2 regions of the Bacillus sp. 5RYD7K genome follow, and region 2 is predicted to be linked to the other one. Evidence: a T-box and tRNA genes for the amino acid it is inferred to sense, from the RefSeq annotation. Region 2 holds a T-box; the other holds one or more tRNA genes.
The links. The T-box of region 2 lies ahead of tyrS (tyrosine--tRNA ligase). A T-box ahead of a tRNA ligase gene usually reads a tRNA of that ligase, here a tRNA-Tyr.
Positions count from the first base shown of each region.

Region 1 (10,037 bases), 1.3 Mb from region 2:
CTGATTGATTTTGTAATCGCTTCAATTGTCTTATGCTGCGCTTCCTCCACGGGGGTGCCGCTCCTTGAAAAGAACCGGCCCCGTCCGAGCTGTTCAAGCGCCCGTCTCAGCTCAGGCTGGAATATAATAATGATCGCTAAAAATCCCCATGTTATCGCTTGGTCCATCAGCCACTGAAGCGTACTGAGTCCCAAATATGAACTGGCCATCCGGACCAACACGATGACGACGATTCCTTTTAAAAGCTGAACCGCTTTCGTTCCGCGTATGACCATGATTAATTTATATATCACATACCAAACAAGGAGAATATCAACGGCATTGCCGAGGTATTGCAAAAATGGGATGTCCTCAAAAGCCATTTCCTCGTCCTCCAAGAATTCAGTCATTTCGTTTTTTTGTTATGAATTGTGCTGCATGAGCAATATGTACATCATATAGCGTGCTCATTATACCACATTTTGATTTATCAAGTGAAATCAGCCAGCGCGGTGCTGCGTAAAAAAAGAGTAAAGCGATTATACGCTTTACTCATCTTTAATCGGAGTCTAAAGCACTCACGACGCCCTGACCCGCTGTTTTCAGTTCGTACCAGACCCAGTCAAACAATTCGTTAATTTCTTCAATCTGCCCGGTGACTTGTCCGGCTGAGGCCATGTATTTTTCTCCGTTAACCACGGTCACGTCGCCGTCGACTTTCCCTTTAATGACCAGCTTGCCGTTTTTTACTGTGACATCGCCCTTTACGGTCTCGCCTTCAGGGACGGTGACCGTGTGATTCTGCACGACAAGGTTCGGCTGCTTTGACACACTGAAATTGTGGTCGTTATGCCAGCTGTTAAAAAAACCGCCGCCCATTAAAATCACAAAAACCGCCGCGGCTGCAATTATCGGATGAGTTTTGATCCATCGTTTTACAGAAGCGCGTTTTTTCTCTTTTGGAAGATTCGCCATAACTTTGGCAGTAAAATCAGCAGGGGCTGTGACATGCGATGTGCTCCGGACGAGCGCTACGGATTTCTCCATTTCATGAAAATGCCGTTTGCAATTCCCGCATGACCGCAAATGTTGTTTTAATACGTCTTCATCTTCAGGAAGGATATCTCCATCAAGATGCTTATGCATAAGCTGCACGATCTGTTCAGGACAGCTCATTTCATCACCCCACTTAAAGATCCCTTAATTGTTTTCTAAGAGCCTCTCTGCCTCTGTGTATCCTTGTCTTGACGGTGCCGACAGGGATATTCAGAATCTCCCCGATTTCAATTAAAGAGAGTTCATCAATATACTTTAATACAATAACCGTTCTGTACTTGTCAGGCAGCTTTAAAATCTTTTTCTGAATTGTGTCCGAAAGCTCCAATGACAACACGGCGTCTTCAGGGAGAACCCCGTCCGCGGCGATCTGCGAATACATCGTCAGCCCCTCTGCGCCCGCCACTTCTGCGTCCAGATAATAATCAGGCTTTTTCTTGCGGATACGGTCAATGGTCAGGTTGGTCGCAATTCTGTAAAGCCACGTTGAAAACTTTCTGTTGATGTCGAAACTGTCGATATTGACATACGCTCTGATGAAAGCTTCCTGCGCAATATCTTCCGCTTCGTGGACATTGCCGAGCATGCGGTAGCAAAGCTGGTAAATCTTATCTTTATAAAGGTCAACGATTTCCGCAAACGCATTTTGATCGCCTTTTTTGACTTGCTTGATTCTTTTTTTAATCAGGTTTTCCATGTTTTATCTTACCTCTGCCCTTCACCGGTCTGTATCTATACGTTGATTGTTTTAAAAGGTTTCATTTTTTTTATTACATTTATTTTACCAAATTTCAGGCAGGGTGTAGATGGAAAATACAGAATATACTGCCTTAACAGCAGCTTAAAAATAGTATATCTGATGAACAATCAGAATTCGAGAAAAAATACCGATAAAAAAAGACACCCTTATACAAAAGGTGTCTGAGACTGGGCTAGCTGGATTCGAACCAACGCATGACGGAGTCAAAGTCCGTTGCCTTACCGCTTGGCTATAGCCCAAAAATGGTGGAGGGGGGCAGATTCGAACTGCCGAACCCTGAGGGAGCGGATTTACAGTCCGCCGCGTTTAGCCACTTCGCTACCCCTCCGTATTTTTTGGAAAACAGTGCCGGCCAGAGGACTTGAACCCCCAACCTACTGATTACAAGTCAGTTGCTCTACCAATTGAGCTAGGCCGGCAAATATGGTGGAGGATGACGGGCTCGAACCGCCGACCCTCTGCTTGTAAGGCAGATGCTCTCCCAGCTGAGCTAATCCTCCATATGACCCGTACGGGATTCGAACCCGTGTTACCGCCGTGAAAGGGCGGTGTCTTAACCGCTTGACCAACGGGCCGTTATGTCCGCGTCGAGCTGACAAAAGTTATTATATACAGGTTATACCCCTTTTGTAAAGAGAAAATTTATTTTTTTTATTTTCAAACTTTTTTACCCGTTTTTTAACTGAAAAACTCGTCCCTTCTCTCTTATTTCATTTAAGATGAAAGTATCAAAATATTGAAGGGAATGGACACAGATGATCTTAGTCAGCTCTTGTCTCGGCGGTATCGAATGCAGGTATAACGGCTCCCACGCCGCCTCGGAAAAAATCCGCAGACTCGTAGAGGAAAAGAAAGCTGTTATGGTCTGCCCCGAACTTTTGGGCGGCTTCACCACTCCCCGCGAACCGGCGGAAATCATCGGCGGCACGGGCGAAGACGTGCTGAACGGAACAGCAAGAATCGTAACGGCATCAGGTGAAGACGTTACATCTTTATATATAGACGGCGCGGAAAAAACGTTAGCATACGCAAAAGAAATAGGCGCCGCAGCGGTCATCCTTAAAGAAAACAGTCCGTCCTGCGGCAGCAGCTTCATCTATGACGGCACTTTCTCCGGGAAAAAGATAATCGGGGACGGCATCACTTCCGCTCTATTAAAACGGGCAGGCTGCCGCGTGTTATCAGAAAATGAACTGGATCAACTATAAAAAGGAGAGTAGATATCATGGTTGCAGCCCTATCCTTTTATAAACCGGAGCATGCAGACGGCCTGAACGGGTTTGTACTCAGTGAAGAAGATAAAATGTTCACAGCTCTCCCGAAGGATGTACTGCCGCAGGCTCTTGTCATCCGGGAGCGCTATCCTACAGTCATTTTAAAAGAAGACACCCCCGTCGGTTTTTTCATTTTACATACCTCAAAGGAAACCATAGCTCCATATTCGAACAGCGTGTCTGCCATTTTACTGAGCGCACTGTCCATAGATGCGCGGCAGCAAGAAAAAGGTTATGCCAAACAAGCGATGCTGCAGCTCCCCGCTTTTGCCGCAAATTATTTTCCTTGGTGTGACGAAATCGTGCTTGCAGTGAACCATCGCAATCATCGCGCAAAGAACCTGTACCAGTCTTCCGGTTTTATTGATAAAGGGCGTCGCAGGATCGGCCCCATCGGCGAACAGCACATTCTGCATCTTTTTTTGTGAAAGCGTTTGATTTTTTTCTTGAAACATATATTCAGAAGCCCATATACTTCAAGTAATAACGACTTGGGAGGGTACATTCATGACAGACCGGCTTAACATTCACAGATTGACCACAGAAACAAGAAATCCGCAGACCGCTTCAATCCATCAAGCAGACACGATGGAAATCCTCCGCATCATTAACCAAGAGGACTTCAAAGTGGCGGACGCCGTTCAGCAGGTGCTGCCTGATATTGAAATTGCCGTTCAATTTGCCCATCAGTCTTTGCGGCGAAACGGCAGGCTGATTTATGCGGGAGCGGGCACAAGCGGCAGACTTGGTGTACTTGATGCGGTTGAATGCCCGCCTACATACAGCGTAAGTCCCGGCACCGTCATCGGTCTGATGGCCGGAGGGGCAGACGCCTTTTTGCAAGCGGCTGAAGGCATAGAAGACAGCGAGGAAACCGGCGCTCTCGATCTCAAAACGATCGGCCTTACCGCTGAAGACACCGTGATTGCCATCGCTGCAAGCGGGCGCACACCGTATGCGGCCGGTGCGCTGAAATACGCAAAAACAATCGGCGCCAAAACCGTCGCGCTCACATGCAATAAGCACTCATTGATCAGCACCTTTGCCGATCACAGCATTGAAGTCGTCGTCGGCCCCGAAGTGATTACAGGGTCAACACGAATGAAAGCCGCGACGGCACATAAAATGATTCTGAACATGATTTCCACGGCCGTGATGATTAAAAGCGGCAAAGTGTACGAAAATTTAATGGTGGACGTTCATGTCAGCAACGAAAAATTGAAAGAACGGGCAATCGGCATTATCCAAAGCATTACGGGCGTTCCGTACGATAAAGCAAAAGAAACCCTTGAGGCCGCAGGCAGCCATGTCAAAACGGCAATCGTCATGCTGAAGACGAATTCGGACGCAACACACGCGAAAGCACTGCTCGAAGAATCGGAAGGCTTCATTGACAAAGCCATAGAACAGCATGTTTCAAGCGAAAAAAATCGCTGATCATTCTTTTGGCTCCGCATAATGTGCCTTTTACCAGCCCGCGCCGTTTTCATGATCGGCGCAGGCGCTTTCAGGACGCGTTTCAGGCACAGCTCCGCGGGACAAATGGTACGGAAAGAGGAGGGTCTTCATGAGCAAAGAGGCATTTTATCAGTCGCTGGCCAAAGATATTCTGGACAACTGCGGCGGTTCAACGAATATTTCGGGCTTTACCCACTGTATGACACGCCTGAGAATTACGCCTTTAGATCAGGACAAAACGGATATTGAAGCGCTGAAACGTCTTGACGGGGTAATAGGCGTCGTCGAAGCCGAAACACTGCAGATCATTCTCGGCACGGGTGTCGTCAATCATGTCGCCGACGCTTTCGCAAAACTGGTGTCACCCGGAAAAAACATTGATTTAAAAGAAGCCGCCTCACGGAAAAAAGCCGATCTTAACAGAAAAAATACAACACCCATCACACTGCTTCTGAGAAAAATATCAAGCATCTTCATTCCTCTAATTCCCGCACTCATTGCATCAGGTTTAATCACCGGCATGACGAAAGCCGTCATTCAGGCCGGCTGGCTCCCGAAAGAATCTCAAATCGCACTTATTTTAACGGTTATCGGTTCAGGCTTATTCGCTTACCTCGGCGTCCTTGTCGGTATCAATGCGGCGAAGGAATTCGGCGGAACACCCGCAATGGGCGGCCTTGCAGGCATATTGATCTTAAACCCCGAGATCGCCAATATCAGTTTATTCGGAGAGAATCTGCTCCCTGGCAGGGGAGGTTTAATCGGCGTTCTTTTCGCTGCGATTTTTATCGCTTATACTGAACGGTTTATCAGAAAGTATGTCCATCAATCCATCGACATTATCGTCACGCCTACTCTGTCTTTGCTCATCACCGGACTGGTGACATATGTCATCTTCATCCCTGCAGGCGGTTTTATTTCTGATTTGATTACATCAGGTTTATTGTCGCTGCTGAATGTCGGGGGAGTGCTGTCGGGATTTGTATTAGGAGCCGCCTTCCTGCCGCTTGTCATCACCGGCCTGCATCAAGGCTTGACTCCCGTGCATTTGGAGCTCATCCGATCCATCGGGGATGACCCGCTTCTGCCGATTCTCGCAATGGGAGGCGCAGGTCAAGTAGGCGCGGCCTTCGCCATCTTTATGAAAACAAAAAAAGCCTCATTGAAAAGAGCGATTGGAGGCGGACTTCCATCCGGTCTGCTCGGAATCGGGGAGCCGCTCATCTTCGGCGTCACACTCCCGCTCGGCCGGCCGTTTTTAACAGCGTGTTTAGGGGCGGGTATCGGAGGCGCCTTTCAAGCTCATTTTCAAGTAGCGACTTTTTCAATCGGTGTCTCCGGCCTTCCGCTCTCTTTTCTCGTACAGCCGGCTCAAATCGTTTTGTATATCATCGGTCTCTTCATCTCTTATGCGGCGGGCTTTGTCTTCACCTATGCTTTCGGATTTAAGGATGACATGGCTGCTGAATTTGAATAAGCCGGGAGGGAACAGAATATGAAAACACTGGTAGCCGCCGTACTCACCATGGTCATCAGCCTCTCTTTTCTGCCGCAGCACAAAGCCGGAGCCCAATCTAAATTATACGACACAGCAAAACTCAGAAAGGTTGATCAAATGATTGAAAAAGACATCGCAGCAGGATTCCCGGGAGCCGTCCTCGTCGTCGTAAAGGACGGACGGGTGATCAAAAAGAAAGCATACGGCTACAGCAAAAAATATGACGGGAACAGCCTTTTATCCCGTCCGAAAAAAATGAAAACGTCAACCATGTTTGATTTAGCTTCCAATACAAAAATGTTTGCGGCGAATTTTGCATTACAGCGCCTCGTCAGCCAGGGAAAGCTGGATGTGTATCAAAAAATCTCGGCTTACCTTCCCGATTTCAAAGACAGGAAAAGCGATCCGATACAAGGAAAAGACCGCATACGCGTCATTGATGTGCTGCAGCATCAATCCGGTCTGCCGGCAAGCTTTTATTTTTATAAGCCGGACACCGCAGGCCCTTTTTATTCACAAGAACGGGACAAAACGATTCGTTTTCTCACCCGGATCCCGCTTGAATACAAACCGGGAACAAAACACGTATACAGCGATATCGGTTACATGCTGCTCGGCTGCATCATTGAAAACATAACCGGAAAAACCCTTGATGCCTATGCGGAACAAGAACTGTACAGACCGCTGAAACTGACGCACACACTGTTTAACCCGCTGCAAAAAGGCTTCAAAGAAAAAACATTCGCAGCTACTGAACGTTTAGGCAACACACGTGACGGGGTTATCCAGTTTCCTCATATCAGGACGTATACGCTGCAAGGGGAGGTTCATGACGAAAAAGCATTTTACTCAATGGGAGGGGTGTCCGGCCATGCAGGACTGTTTTCAAGCGCTGATGACATGGCCGTCCTTCTTCAAGTCATGCTGAACGGCGGCAGTTACAAACACGTTTCTCTCTTCACTCGGCAAACGGCCGATCTGTTCACAACAGCGGCATCCTCTGACCCGACTTTCGCTCTCGGCTGGCGGAAAAACGGCAGCCCTGATATGGAGTGGATGTTCGGCCCTTATGCAAGCAGGCAGGCTTACGGCCATACCGGATGGACCGGCACCGTCACGATCATTGACCCCGCTTATCATCTCGGGATCGCGCTTTTGACCAACAAAAAGCATTCCCCCGTCGTCAGCCCCGGTGAAAATCCGAATGTTTTTGAAGGGGACCTTTTCCCGACCGGAAGCTACGGCAGCGTCGTAAAAGCGATTTACGAAGCCATTGAATGACAACCTATGTCTTTTGTCCAAACTATGACGGCAGGAGGGCGCCATTTTGAAACTTGTCATCTCAGCTGTATTACTGTTGTTTATTGTTTTCGGCACGCATCATGCATCGACAAAACCGGATATTCCGTCACAGGCGGAACAAACGGTATCCCGCATGACATTAGATGAGAAATTAGGGCAGATGCTCATGCCTGACTTTCGCAATTGGCAAAAAAAGGGGCAGTCATCACCTGAGGCTCTTACTCAAATGAATGACGAAGTCGCAGGGCTTATTCAAAAGTACCGGTTCGGCGGCGTTATCTTATTTGCAGAAAATGTAAAAAACACTGAACAAACGGTCCGCCTGACAGATGCCTTTCAAAAAGCAAGCCCTGACATTCCGCTATTATTAAGCATTGATCAAGAAGGCGGCATCGTAACAAGACTTGGTGAGGGCACTCATTTCCCAGGCAATATGGCACTCGGAGCCGCAAGAAAAACAGCCTACGCATCCCAAACCGGCGCAATTATCGGGAAAGAATTGAAAGCACTCGGCATTAATACGAATTTCGCTCCCGTTCTCGATATCAATAATAATCCCGGAAATCCGGTCATCGGCGTCAGGTCATTCAGTTCAGACCGTGATCTGACAGCAACACTCGGCCTTGCCTCAATGAAGGCTCAGCAAAAACAGAATGTCGCTTCCGCCGTCAAACATTTCCCGGGACACGGCGACACGGATGTCGACAGCCACTACGGCCTTCCGCTTGTCACCCACGGTCAAGAAAGGCTGCGGCAGATCGAACTTTATCCGTTCCGTCAGGCCATTCAGGCGGGGGCCGATATGATCATGACAGCCCATGTGCAATTTCCCGCTTTTGACGATACAACCTATAAAAGCAAGCTGGACGGTTCAGACATTCTTGTACCCGCCACACTCTCGAAAAAAGTGATGACTCATCTTCTCCGTGAGGAAATGGGGTTTAACGGCGTCATCGTGACGGATGCATTAAACATGAAAGCCATTGCCGATCATTTCGGCCAGGAAGAGGCGGTCGTCATGGCAATAAAAGCAGGAGTCGACATCGCCCTGATGCCGGCCCAAGTGACATCGCTGCAAACAGAAAACCGCTTTGCCCAAGTTCATTCCGCTTTAAAAAAGGCGGTTCAAAAAGGGGATATTCCTCTTCAGCAAATCAACAAATCGGTGGAGCGCATCATTTCCCTGAAAATAAAACGAGGGATATATCCCACTCCGAAAGAAACAAGTCTGAAAAAGAAGATGGCACAAGCGCATAAAACCGTCGGCAGCAAAAACCATCTGAAGGCTGAAAAACAAATCGCGGAAAGATCCGTCACCGTCTTACAAAACAAAAACCGCACGCTCCCATTCAAACCGAAAAAGAACAGCCGCGTTCTCCTTGCCGCTCCTTATGAAGATCAAACAGCGTCAATGGAACAAACCATTCGGCAGCTCATCAAAAAGAAAAAAATCCGGCCGGTAACCATCAGTAAAATGAACTTCGCCGAGCGCACATTTCATGATGAGCACAAAAAACTGGTATCAGACGCTGATTACGTCATTACAGGCTCATATGTCGTAAAAAATGATCCTGTCGTAAACGACGGCGTCATTGACGATTCCGTCACAGATCCCGGCAAATGGACGACCGCGTTTCCGCGGGCCGTCATGAAGGCTGCGCAGTCGAACCAAAAACCCTTTGTGCTGATGAGTCTTCGGAATCCTTACGACGCCGCGAATTTTGAAGAAGCTGACGCCCTTATCGCAGTCTACGGGTTTAAAGGATATGCAGACGGACAATTTCTCCAGCCAAACATTCCGGCAGGCATTGAAGCGATATTCGGGCAGACAAAACCGAAAGGCAGGCTGCCCGCTGCTATTCCTTCCGTCACCCATCCGGGAACGACACTGTATCCTTATGGTTTCGGTATCAACCTGAAGACCGGAAAACCGCTTTAAACAGGAGGGCTGATCATGAAAACACATACGGCTGCACTTCTCGCCGGACTGGTCGTCATCAGTGCTATGACGGCAGTCTCGGCGGCTTCTGACAGAAACACACACACTGCCAAAAAACCAAGCATCCAAACAGGCATTGACCGCCTGCTGAAAGATTATAAACAAGAACTGAAGGGAAAAAGAATCGGACTGATCACTAATCCGACCGGTGTGAACTCAACATTAAAAAGCAGCGTTGACGTGCTTTATGAGGCACAAGACATGCATTTGACGGCATTATTCGGACCCGAGCACGGTGTTCGCGGCGACGCTCAGGCCGGAGACAAAGTCACATCCTATATAGATGAAAAAACAGGGCTTCCCGTCTACAGCCTGTACGGAGAAACGAGGAAACCGACGCCTGACATGCTGAAAGATACCGATGTGCTGATTTTCGATATTCAGGATGTCGGAATGCGATACTACACCTACATTTATACAATGGCCTATGCCATGGAGGCGGCCAAAGAAAAAGGCATTCCTTTTTATGTCTTGGACCGGCCGAATCCGCAAGGCGGACGACATCCGGACGGCCCGGTTCTTGAACCTGACTACGCTTCATTTGTCGGACTGTATCCAATCCCGCTGAAACACGGCATGACCATCGGCGAGCTTGCTCTTTTATTCAATAAAGAGTTTCATATTGGCGCCGACCTCACCGTCGTAAAGATGAAGCGCTGGAAGCGGACGATGACCATTGAAGATACCGGCCTGCCGTTCGTCCTCCCTTCG
Region 1 is NZ_CP191200.1:649,582-659,618, forward strand. It holds gene cdaA (diadenylate cyclase CdaA) at 1-362, opposite strand, end outside; gene rsiW (anti-sigma-W factor RsiW) at 538-1,155, opposite strand; gene sigW (RNA polymerase sigma factor SigW) at 1,169-1,732, opposite strand; tRNA gene ACQE26_RS03165 (tRNA-Gln) at 1,963-2,034, opposite strand; tRNA gene ACQE26_RS03170 (tRNA-Tyr) at 2,039-2,123, opposite strand; tRNA gene ACQE26_RS03175 (tRNA-Thr) at 2,142-2,214, opposite strand; tRNA gene ACQE26_RS03180 (tRNA-Val) at 2,220-2,295, opposite strand; tRNA gene ACQE26_RS03185 (tRNA-Glu) at 2,299-2,370, opposite strand; gene ACQE26_RS03190 (2-thiouracil desulfurase family protein) at 2,551-3,003, shown strand; gene ACQE26_RS03195 (GNAT family N-acetyltransferase) at 3,021-3,497, shown strand; gene murQ (N-acetylmuramic acid 6-phosphate etherase) at 3,577-4,506, shown strand; gene ACQE26_RS03205 (PTS transporter subunit EIIC) at 4,637-6,004, shown strand; gene pbp4b (penicillin binding protein PBP4B) at 6,023-7,306, shown strand; gene ACQE26_RS03215 (glycoside hydrolase family 3 protein) at 7,353-9,266, shown strand; gene ACQE26_RS03220 (exo-beta-N-acetylmuramidase NamZ family protein) at 9,282-10,037, shown strand, end outside.
Region 1: it has a tRNA-Tyr gene. The T-box ahead of tyrS (tyrosine--tRNA ligase) is inferred to sense a tRNA for this amino acid. The anticodon was not compared.

Region 2 (10,037 bases):
GTTAAAATGCCCGTCAGCTTATGATTTACCGTAATCGGCAGACATCCGATGCCATGCTCATAGAAAGAAGCCGATATTTCCTCTACGAAATCAAGCGGATGGGCGCAGATGACATTCCGTTTCATAATGGTTTCCACTTTGTTTGTCAGAAACGCGACGCGGTCTTCTTGTTCAAAGCTGCCCGGGCCCGCCTGTTTAATGTCTCTGTCTGTGACGATGCCGGCAACGTGCAGTTCTTCGTCGATGACAGGGAGATGGCGGATATGATATGCCTTCATTTTATGTACGGCTGTTTCTATGGAGTCGTTTTTTGTGACGGTGATGACGTCCCGTTTCATGATTTGTTCTGCAATCATCTTTTTATCCCCTTTGTATGTCAGTCAATACATAAATCGCTGATAAAAACGAAGTCTGTCGAACTGTTCAATTGACTCCTGACTGACGTGCCTGCCGATGCGGGCCATCAGACAATTGGCCGGATGAGAGCTGATTTCCGGTTCATCCGTTGCAAACCAGACAAGACCTCCGGCATTCATCATCTTTTCCATGATCTTTCTGTACTCCCACACGTCTTTTTTCATCCCTTTTAAATCCCAATGCCAGTAATATTCTGTCGTCATGATGATGTACCGTTCCATCTGTTCATCCATCATGCTGACAGTCAGCAAAGTTTTTCCGACAGAACAGCCTCTGTAGCCGGGAGCGACCTCGATCGCCCCGAGTTCAAGGAGATCTTCCATATTTCCGTCAGACCACCGTTCAAGCGGATCAGGATATAAATACGTCACATAGCCGATAATCGTCTCTCCGTCCCTGGCGATGATGATCCGCCCTTCGGGAAGCCCGGCTATTTCGACTAACGCTTTGTGCTGTTCATGAGGAAGGCGAAAGGCTGTCAGGCCTTCATGAAACTCATACTGTGCTAAGTCCTCTGGAGGAACGGGCCCTTCTACCAAAAGAGGGCCGGCTGCTGTCTGAATAGATGAAGAATGGTACGTTTTATGATGTTTCACTGATTCACCGCCTGTCGGTTCTTAATAAAAACACATCTCCTTTAAGCATAACAAAATATAAAGCGTTTTCAATAGTACGGCAATTTATATTTTAAAAATTGAGAAAACTGTGAACATCTACTATAATTAGTCTATAGATAAGCAAAGGGGGATGTTGCATGAATTTGAAAACGTTGCCAGCGGAAAAGGGGAATTATCATCTGCAAAATTATGAGGAAACATACCGCAGCTTCGATTGGAAAGAAGTCGAGACGGAGTTTTCCTGGCATCAGACCGGAAAGCTGAATGCCGCGTACGAAGCGATTGACCGTCATGCCGAATCATTTCGCAAAAACAAAGTAGCGCTGTATTACAAGGACGCAAACCGGGAAGAAAAATACACGTTTAAAGAAATGATGGAGGAATCGAACCGGGCGGGAAATGTGCTGAGACGATATGGAAACGTAGAAAAAGGGGACCGCGTTTTCATTTTCATGCCGCGTTCGCCGGAGCTTTATTTTATCATGCTCGGCGCAATTAAAATCGGTGCGATTGCCGGTCCTTTATTTGAAGCGTTTATGGAAGGCGCCGTGAAAGACCGCCTGTTGAACAGCCAGGCCAAGGTTGTCGTAACAACACCTGAACTGGCTGAACGGATTCCGGCGGACAGCCTGCCCGACCTGGAGCATATCTTCATTGTCGGCGGCAGCAAAGAAGCCGGAGATAAAATCATTCATTATGATAAAGCGGCTGAAGGAGAAAGCACGAGACTTGATATTGAATGGATGGACAGAAGAGACGGCTACCTGCTTCACTATACATCAGGATCAACAGGAACGCCTAAAGGCGTGCTTCACGTTCATGAAGCCATGATTCAGCAATACCAGACCGGCAAGTGGGTGCTTGATCTTAAAGAGGACGATATATATTGGTGCACGGCGGACCCGGGCTGGGTGACCGGGACGGTGTACGGGATTTTTGCGCCGTGGCTGAACGGAGCGGCGAATGTGATCGTCGGCGGCAGATTCAGTCCGGAAAACTGGTACGGCACGATTGAAAAGCTCGGTGTCAGCGTCTGGTACAGCGCTCCGACGGCTTTCAGAATGCTTATGGGCGCCGGAGATGAAATGGCGTCCAAATTTGATCTTACTTCACTTCGTCACGTCCTGAGTGTCGGAGAACCTTTAAACCCGGAGGTCATTAAGTGGGGACATAAAGTATTCGGCAAGCGCATCCACGATACGTGGTGGATGACGGAAACAGGCGGGCAGCTTATCTGCAATTATCCGTGCATGGAGATCAAGCCGGGTTCAATGGGGAAACCGATTCCGGGAGTGGAAGCGGCGATCGTTGACAACCAAGGGAATGAGCTTCCGCCGTACCGAATGGGGAACCTCGCCATTAAAAAGGGCTGGCCGTCCATGATGGATTCCATTTGGAATAACAAAGAAAAATATGAATCTTATTTCATGCCGGGCGGCTGGTATGTTTCCGGAGATTCAGCTTATATGGATGAAGACGGTTATTTTTGGTTCCAAGGCAGAGTCGATGATGTCATCATGACATCCGGCGAGCGCGTCGGCCCGTTTGAAGTCGAAAGCAAACTTGTGGAACATCCGGCGATTGCCGAAGCCGGTGTTATCGGAAAGCCGGACCCTGTCCGGGGAGAAATTATTAAAGCATTTATCGCGCTTAGAGAAGGGCATGAGCCATCCGATCAGCTGAAGGAGGACATTCGCCTTTTTGTAAAACAAGGGCTGGCCGCCCATGCCGCACCGCGGGAAATTGAATTCAAAGATAAACTTCCAAAAACACGGAGCGGAAAAATCATGAGACGTGTGCTGAAGGCGTGGGAGCTCAACCTGCCGGCAGGCGATCTGTCCACAATGGAAGATTAAAGAGACGGCGTTGACATCACATCTTATTTATGTTAAAAATGAGTAAGCTTCATACGAAAAGGTTTTGATTGAGACAAGTAGGATATCTGATTGTTCCAGAGAGCTGATGGCCGGTGAAAATCAGCACATAGGATATGCCGAATACACTCATGAACCGCTTTTGCGAACAAAGCCCTTCCAAGGCTTTCAGTAGTGGAAGAACGGACACGGTCCGTTATCAAAAAGAGTGATAAAAGCTTTTTTATGCTTTTATTAGTAGGGTGGTACCGCGATTATATCGTCCCTTCGTTTTAAACGAAGGGGCGTTTTTTATTTCCATAAACAAAGGAGCAGACAAAATGACTAATTTATTAGAAGATTTATCATTCCGCGGCTTAATCCAGCAAATGACGGATGAAGAAGGACTGAATAAACAGCTGAACGAAGAAAAAATCCGTTTATACTCAGGGTTCGACCCGACGGCGGACAGCCTGCACATCGGTCACCTTCTGCCGATATTGACACTGCGCCGTTTCCAGCTTGCAGGCCACCATCCGATTGCGCTTGTAGGCGGAGCGACGGGGCTGATCGGCGATCCGAGCGGTAAAAAAGCGGAGCGTACGTTAAATACTCAGGATATCGTTGTCGAATGGTCGCAAAAAATTAAAAATCAGCTTTCCCGATTTTTAGATTTCGATGCAGGAGAAAACCCAGCCGTCATAGTGAACAACTTTGACTGGATCGGAAAAATGAGCATCATTGATTTTCTCCGCGACGTCGGAAAGAACTTCGGAATCAACTACATGCTTGCGAAAGATACTGTAAGCTCGAGAATTGAAACCGGAATTTCTTACACGGAATTCAGCTACATGATCCTGCAATCCTACGATTTTCTGAATCTGTACAGAGAAAAGAACTGCAAACTCCAAATCGGAGGCAGTGACCAGTGGGGCAACATCACGGCAGGTCTTGAACTGATCAGAAAATCGGAGGAAGAAGGGGCGAAAGCGTTCGGTCTTACCATTCCGCTCGTCACAAAAGCTGACGGCACGAAATTCGGCAAAACAGAAGGCGGCGCGATTTGGCTTGATAAAGAAAAAACATCGCCGTATGAATTCTACCAATTCTGGATCAATACAGATGACCGTGATGTCGTCAAATATTTAAAATACTTTACTTTCTTATCAAAAGAGGAAATTGAAACTTATGCTGAAAAAGCCGAGACGGCTCCAGAGAAAAGGGAAGCGCAGAAACGCCTTGCTGAAGAAGTGACTGTACTTGTACACGGCCGTGAAGCGTTTGAGCAGGCCGTTCATATTTCTCAGGCGCTGTTCAGCGGCAATATTAAAGAGCTTTCCGCTCAAGACGTCAAGGTAGGTTTTAAAGACGTGCCTTCACTTGAAAAAGACCGCTCTGAAAAACTGTCTTTAGTAGACGTGCTTGTGGAATCTAAGTTGTCGCCTTCAAAACGGCAGGCCCGCGAAGACATTCAAAACGGGGCTGTTTACATTAACGGAGAGCGCCAGACGGAGATCGGTCATCTGCTGACGGCGGAAGACCGCATCGAAGATCAATTTACCGTACTGCGCCGCGGAAAGAAAAAATACTTCTTGATCACATACTGAAAATAAAGAGCAGTCCGGCCGCTCAATGCGGCAGGCTGCTTTTTTATGTTTTACGAATACTGCACCGGGAAATGAGTACAGTACGTAGTATAAGAAAAACAGGGAAGGGGCGCTGCGCCGTGAATTTCATGTTTACCATTGCGAAAGAAAGATTGCAGCGGGATCATTGGGAACAGCAGCAAAGCATGAACGCCGAAGTCAAAGCCGAAGAAACTGAGGCGGAAGAAGAAAATTCGACCTCATAAAACAAAAGCCTCCATCCCTTGGGAATGGAGGCTTTTGTTTGTCACCATATCAGTCTGACGGCGGCCATCAGCACGACGCCTGTAATGACCGTGATGGATAAGCTTTTCGTCCGCATCGCGCAAAGCAATGTCGGGATGAGGACGATCATTGCTTTCCAATCAAAGGTCAAAGTGCTGTTTGTTTTTACGATCATGCTTTCCGTTACCAAGGCGGTCAAAATGCAAAGCGGAATAAAGGAGAGCCATTTTAAAGCCAATTCCGGCATCTGAATGTTCCGGACAAATATAAACGGAACAATGCGCGGCACAAGCGTAACAATCATGCAGCCGAGTATAATCCAGATCATTTGCGTGCTGATGCTCATTTGTCCGTCACCACCCCGATTGTTGCCACAATTACGGTTGAGACGATGACCGCGATGTGTGACGGGACGAAATACGATAACAAGATCATAAAAATGATCATATAGACAATAAGGGAGAGGCTGTGTTTCAGCTTTTCCGACGCGGACGACTGCAATTGCAGCACCAAAAGCGCCGCAAACATAGCGGGCAAAGCAAAGTCCAGACCGAGAGCGTAAGGATCAGATATCCATTGTCCGAGAAGCCCGCCCATCACACAAGAAATAACCCAGCACGCATAGGCGGTTATATTGAGGCCGTTCATCCACTTATCGTACAGCCTGCCGTTCTGAACCGCCTTGTTCACCGCTACTCCGAAAGATTCGTCAGTAAGCAAAGCACCGAAGCCGATATTTTTCACCAAAGAGTATTTTGTGAAATAAGGCGCGATGGTCAGGCTCAGGAGCAGGTGCCGCAGATTGACGATGAACGTCGTTAAAATAATGGCAGAAATCGGACTCCCGGAAACAAGGAGTGAGCAAATAATAAATTGGGCGGCGCCGGCATAGACCAGCAAGGATAACAAACAAATTTCAAGAATACTGAGGTGTGAAGCAACGCCAACAATGCCAAAAGCAAAACCGACACTCATATAGCCCAGCAGTGTAGGCACACAATCCCGCACCCCCTGTAAAAACGTATCGTTCATTTCCCGGGAAACGGCTGTTTTTTGCACTTCTGTGTTAATCATTTTTATACTCCTTCCTTAGAGATTATAATGATAACGACTAATTAAAAAATCAAAGAAAATACGGTTCACATTTAAATGAACCGATTTCCGGTGACGACATGAAATAAAGAATGGTTTTGTTTCATCAGACCTTCAACTTTTTCAGCTCCGACTTCTTTCACAAGCTCCGCAAACATCAGGTCATGCCTCATATATTCCATGGCCACGAGAACGAGAGCGGGATCTTCTGTTTTAATGGCCCAGGCATTCGTCTGCGGGGAAAAATTGGCGATTAAGACTTCTTTATTATCCCGTGCTGCTATCGTTAATCTTCCGCCCATGCGTTTTTCCGCCACTTCAGGAGACATATTATGATGTGTCGTATTTCCGAGCTTTACTTCCGGAGGGCCGAACACAATCGAAAAGACGGGCAATTTTTCGGCGGCGCGTTTGTTAACGGCCTCTTGAATAAAGGGAATCTGCTGTTCCCAGACAGACAGCCACAACTCTTCCTCGGCTTTTTCAATCATATCCTTCAATTCATTGATGACATGATCATTTGTGCTGATGCGGCGGATGACATTCATCTCCTGCTCGCTTTCAAGCGCCAATAATTTCTCTTCAAGATAGCCGAAGGAGCTCTCGAAGTCATGCCGCAGCCGGTCGATTAATTCCTTTCCGGCCAGCGGGGCATATGTAACCGGATCAGACGGCACAATATGGACAGCGCCTTTATCAACTAATTTCCCCAATACTTCATAGATCATTGAGCGGGGGACGCCTGACCTTTTACTGATTTCATACCCGGTAACAGGCGAGTGTTTCAATAAGCCGATATATGCTTTGCATTCGTATTGAGAAAATCCGAATTTCTGCAGTTCTTTCAGAACATCCTCCATAAACATCCTCCATAGTGGTTATTCATGAAACTACTATAATGTAAGCGGTTGTATGTTGTCAATGGGACTTGAGTGCTGAAAGAACAATTCGGCTGTGTTTCCGCTTTCCAACTTATTTTGGGGCGAGTTACTTGTATGGCTCTTGTGAAAAACGTTGCCGTAGACCCACACGGATGCCGTTTGGTACGATAAATTCAAGAAGTCAAAATGAGGAGGATCATGGTGGAAAACACCTCTAAAATCGCTTTTTTATCAGTGATAAGCAATTCTCTGGTCGTCATGCTCAAAATAGCGGTAGGCATGGTAACCGGGTCTGTCGCAATACTTTCCGAAGCCATTCATTCTTTTTTAGATCTGATCGCCGCCTTCATCGCTTTTATTTCCGTCAGGATTTCAAAAAAGCCGGCTGATACAGGGCATCCGTACGGCCATGGAAAGGTCGAGAATCTGTCCGGAACGATCGAAACAATGCTGATTTTTGCGGCGGGGATTTGGATGATATATGAATGCGTTCAAAAACTGGTAAACCCGGAGCCTGTTCATCTGCCGGTATTGGGAATCGTTGTGATGCTTGCGGGAGCTCTCATTAATTTGATCGTCTCGAAATTAGTAAAAAGAGAAGCTGTAAAGGTTAATTCCGTGGCAATGAAATCAAATGCCCTGCACTTACTGACTGACGTGTACACCTCATTAGGCGTAGCGGCAAGCCTTTTGGTCGTTACATTAACGAAGTGGTACATACTTGATCCGATCATAGGTATGGTGCTGGCGGTGTATATCATATATGAAGCGTTTAAGTTAATGAAAGAAGCATTTCCGCCGCTAATTGACACCCGTTTGTCAGCAGAGGAAGAAAAAACAATTTTAAAGATTATCGAAACATTCCATCACGAATTTATTGAAATTCACGATTTTCGCACAAGGCGGTCCGGCCCGCAGGAGTATATTGATTTTCACATGGTCGTGGCGTCTCACGTGACGATTAAAGATGTGCATGACTTGTGTGACCGCATTGAAAGGGATATTACGGATGAATTTAAACAAGCACAGGTGATGATTCATGCCGAGCCGGAGAGTGAAAGGAAGAAATAAATCAGTTCTTGTATTTTGCGTTTTAACCAGAAAGGCCCGTTTATACGGGTCTTTTTGTTATGTAAATGACTATTTCTATCACGGATTGAGAGAGAAGCTTATACAAGAGAGACGTTCATTTCATACGTTATGGTGTAAAGAAAAAGGGAGGTGAATACGATTGAACGCTATTTCTGTTAAAGAGATTGAACATGGAGTCGCCGTTGCTCATCGAGAAGGTTTAGGAGAGTATTTGCACCAAGAACCGGTTTCCGGAAAATGTAAGCGCCGTTCACGCAGCCAAAAACGGACACGCCGGACACATCGTTCACGCAGCAAAAAACGGACGCACCGGACACACCGTTCACGCAGCCAAAAACGGACGCACCGGACGCACCGGACACACCGTTCACGCAGTAAAAAACGGACGCACCGGACACACCGCTCACGCAGCAAAAAACGGACACACCGGACACACCGCTCACGCAGCAAAAAACGGACACATCGCACAAGACGGTCCCAAAAGAAACGCCGCTCTTCCCGCAAACGCTGTTTTAAATGCTGACTGTAGAAACGATGATAGATGATCTGCTATAATGGCAATAAAGGGACTGGATAAAAACTCCAGTATTACCTGCGGACACTGAACTGACAACATGACGCTGTTTGTTCGTGTCCGTTTTTGATTTTTGAACAACATGCCGAAGGATAAAACAGGAAGGGATGACGCCGAATGAAGCTGAATGAGGAAATGTATCAAGACCCTGAAGGAAAAACAATCTATTCGCAGGATATCAGCAGCAAGCTTTTGCATATCACGGACAGCGGGCATATCAGCGTTGACTTCATCAGCATAAGCAGGCTGCGGAAGGCTTCGAAAATCGCGATCTTAGGTGACAGCGTCGCCCGGGGGCTGCGTGCGAAATACAGCTTTGGTGACATTCTGAAAGACCGGACAAACGCCGAAATCACCAATCTGTCTGTCAGCGGCGTCAATATGAGCAACAACGGAAACGATAACATTTATCAGCAATCACTTAAAACGTCGGGACAAGATGTCATTATTGTGCAGGGAACAGATGATGATTGGTGCGGCCACATCCCCATCGGCACAGATGAAAAAGATATCACTTCATTTTACGGAGGTTTCTGCCAAGTCATTCAGCAGCTCCGCAGCAGAAATAAAGGCGCGAGCATCATTGCAGTGACCCCGACGAAACAAGCGAAAATGTCAAACGGAAAAATCGTCCGCCGTGATACTGATAAAAATAAACTGGGTTTGAAGCTGGCTGACTATGTGAAAGCCCAGAAAGAAGCCTGTACCCTGCTTTCTGTACCGTATGCCGACCTATTTGATACAGATCTCATCGACCCGTATAATCCCGCTTTCCGTAAAATGTGCATGTCAGAAGGCCTTCATCCGAACGAGACAGGGCATCAAATCATCTTTCAGGAAATCTGCCGAAATTTTTATTATTATTACGGATGAAACAGCACTGAAAGGTTATTTTCGGCTTTTCTCTTCTAAAAGCTCAATCATTCTTTGAGATGCACGCCGTTGCGCTCTTAAAAGCGAGACGATATTTCCGGTAAAACCGATTAAAATGATAAGCAGAAAAATGATTATCCACATAAGCGAACCTCCCATCGGGTGTTGAAAAACCCACTCTTTATTTTACTTATTATGGATGAGGAAGAGAATAGGTCTAACTATTGGTGTTTCTTTATAAATCCATAAAAAAATGCACAGACTGAAACGGGTCTGTGCATTTTTATTCGCTTATTTCAGCAGATTCAATGATTCGCGATTAAAGGCTTCCAAATCGTCAGGTGTTCTGCTTGTTACGATGTTATGGCTGACAACGACTTCTTCATCTTTATAATTGGCGCCGGCATTGATTAAGTCTTTGCGGATGCTGCGGTATCCCGTGATATCTTTCCCTTTCAGAAGGTCGGTATCAATCAGCAGCTGCGGGCCGTGGCAGATCGCAAAAACGGGTTTCTGATTTTCCACGAATGCTTTAGTAAATTCACCCGGGCGATCATCTCCGCGAAGCAGATCCGGTGAAAAGCCTCCAGGGATTAATAACGCATCGAATTCCTTGGCGTCTGCGTCTGAAATCGCTTGATCGATCTTAACTTTCTCACCGTGCTTGCCCGTCACTTCTTTCCCTGCTTCCAAATCTATTGTCACCACGCTGTGGCCTGCTTCTTTAAATGCTTCTGCCGGGCTTGTATATTCAATATCCTCGAATT
Region 2 is NZ_CP191200.1:1,942,006-1,952,042, forward strand. It holds gene ACQE26_RS09775 (acetoin utilization AcuB family protein) at 1-356, opposite strand, end outside; gene ACQE26_RS09780 (GNAT family N-acetyltransferase) at 381-1,013, opposite strand; gene acsA (acetate--CoA ligase) at 1,172-2,890, shown strand; T-box leader at 2,946-3,178, shown strand; gene tyrS (tyrosine--tRNA ligase) at 3,229-4,494, shown strand; gene sr7p (small protein SR7P) at 4,614-4,739, shown strand; gene ACQE26_RS09800 (AzlD domain-containing protein) at 4,781-5,104, opposite strand; gene ACQE26_RS09805 (AzlC family ABC transporter permease) at 5,101-5,832, opposite strand; gene ACQE26_RS09810 (TrmB family transcriptional regulator) at 5,904-6,710, opposite strand; gene ACQE26_RS09815 (cation diffusion facilitator family transporter) at 6,930-7,802, shown strand; gene ACQE26_RS09820 (CotG/ExsB N-terminal domain-containing protein) at 7,963-8,346, shown strand; gene ACQE26_RS09825 (SGNH/GDSL hydrolase family protein) at 8,515-9,270, shown strand; gene ACQE26_RS09830 (hypothetical protein) at 9,286-9,414, opposite strand; gene yraA (cysteine protease YraA) at 9,562-10,037, opposite strand, start outside.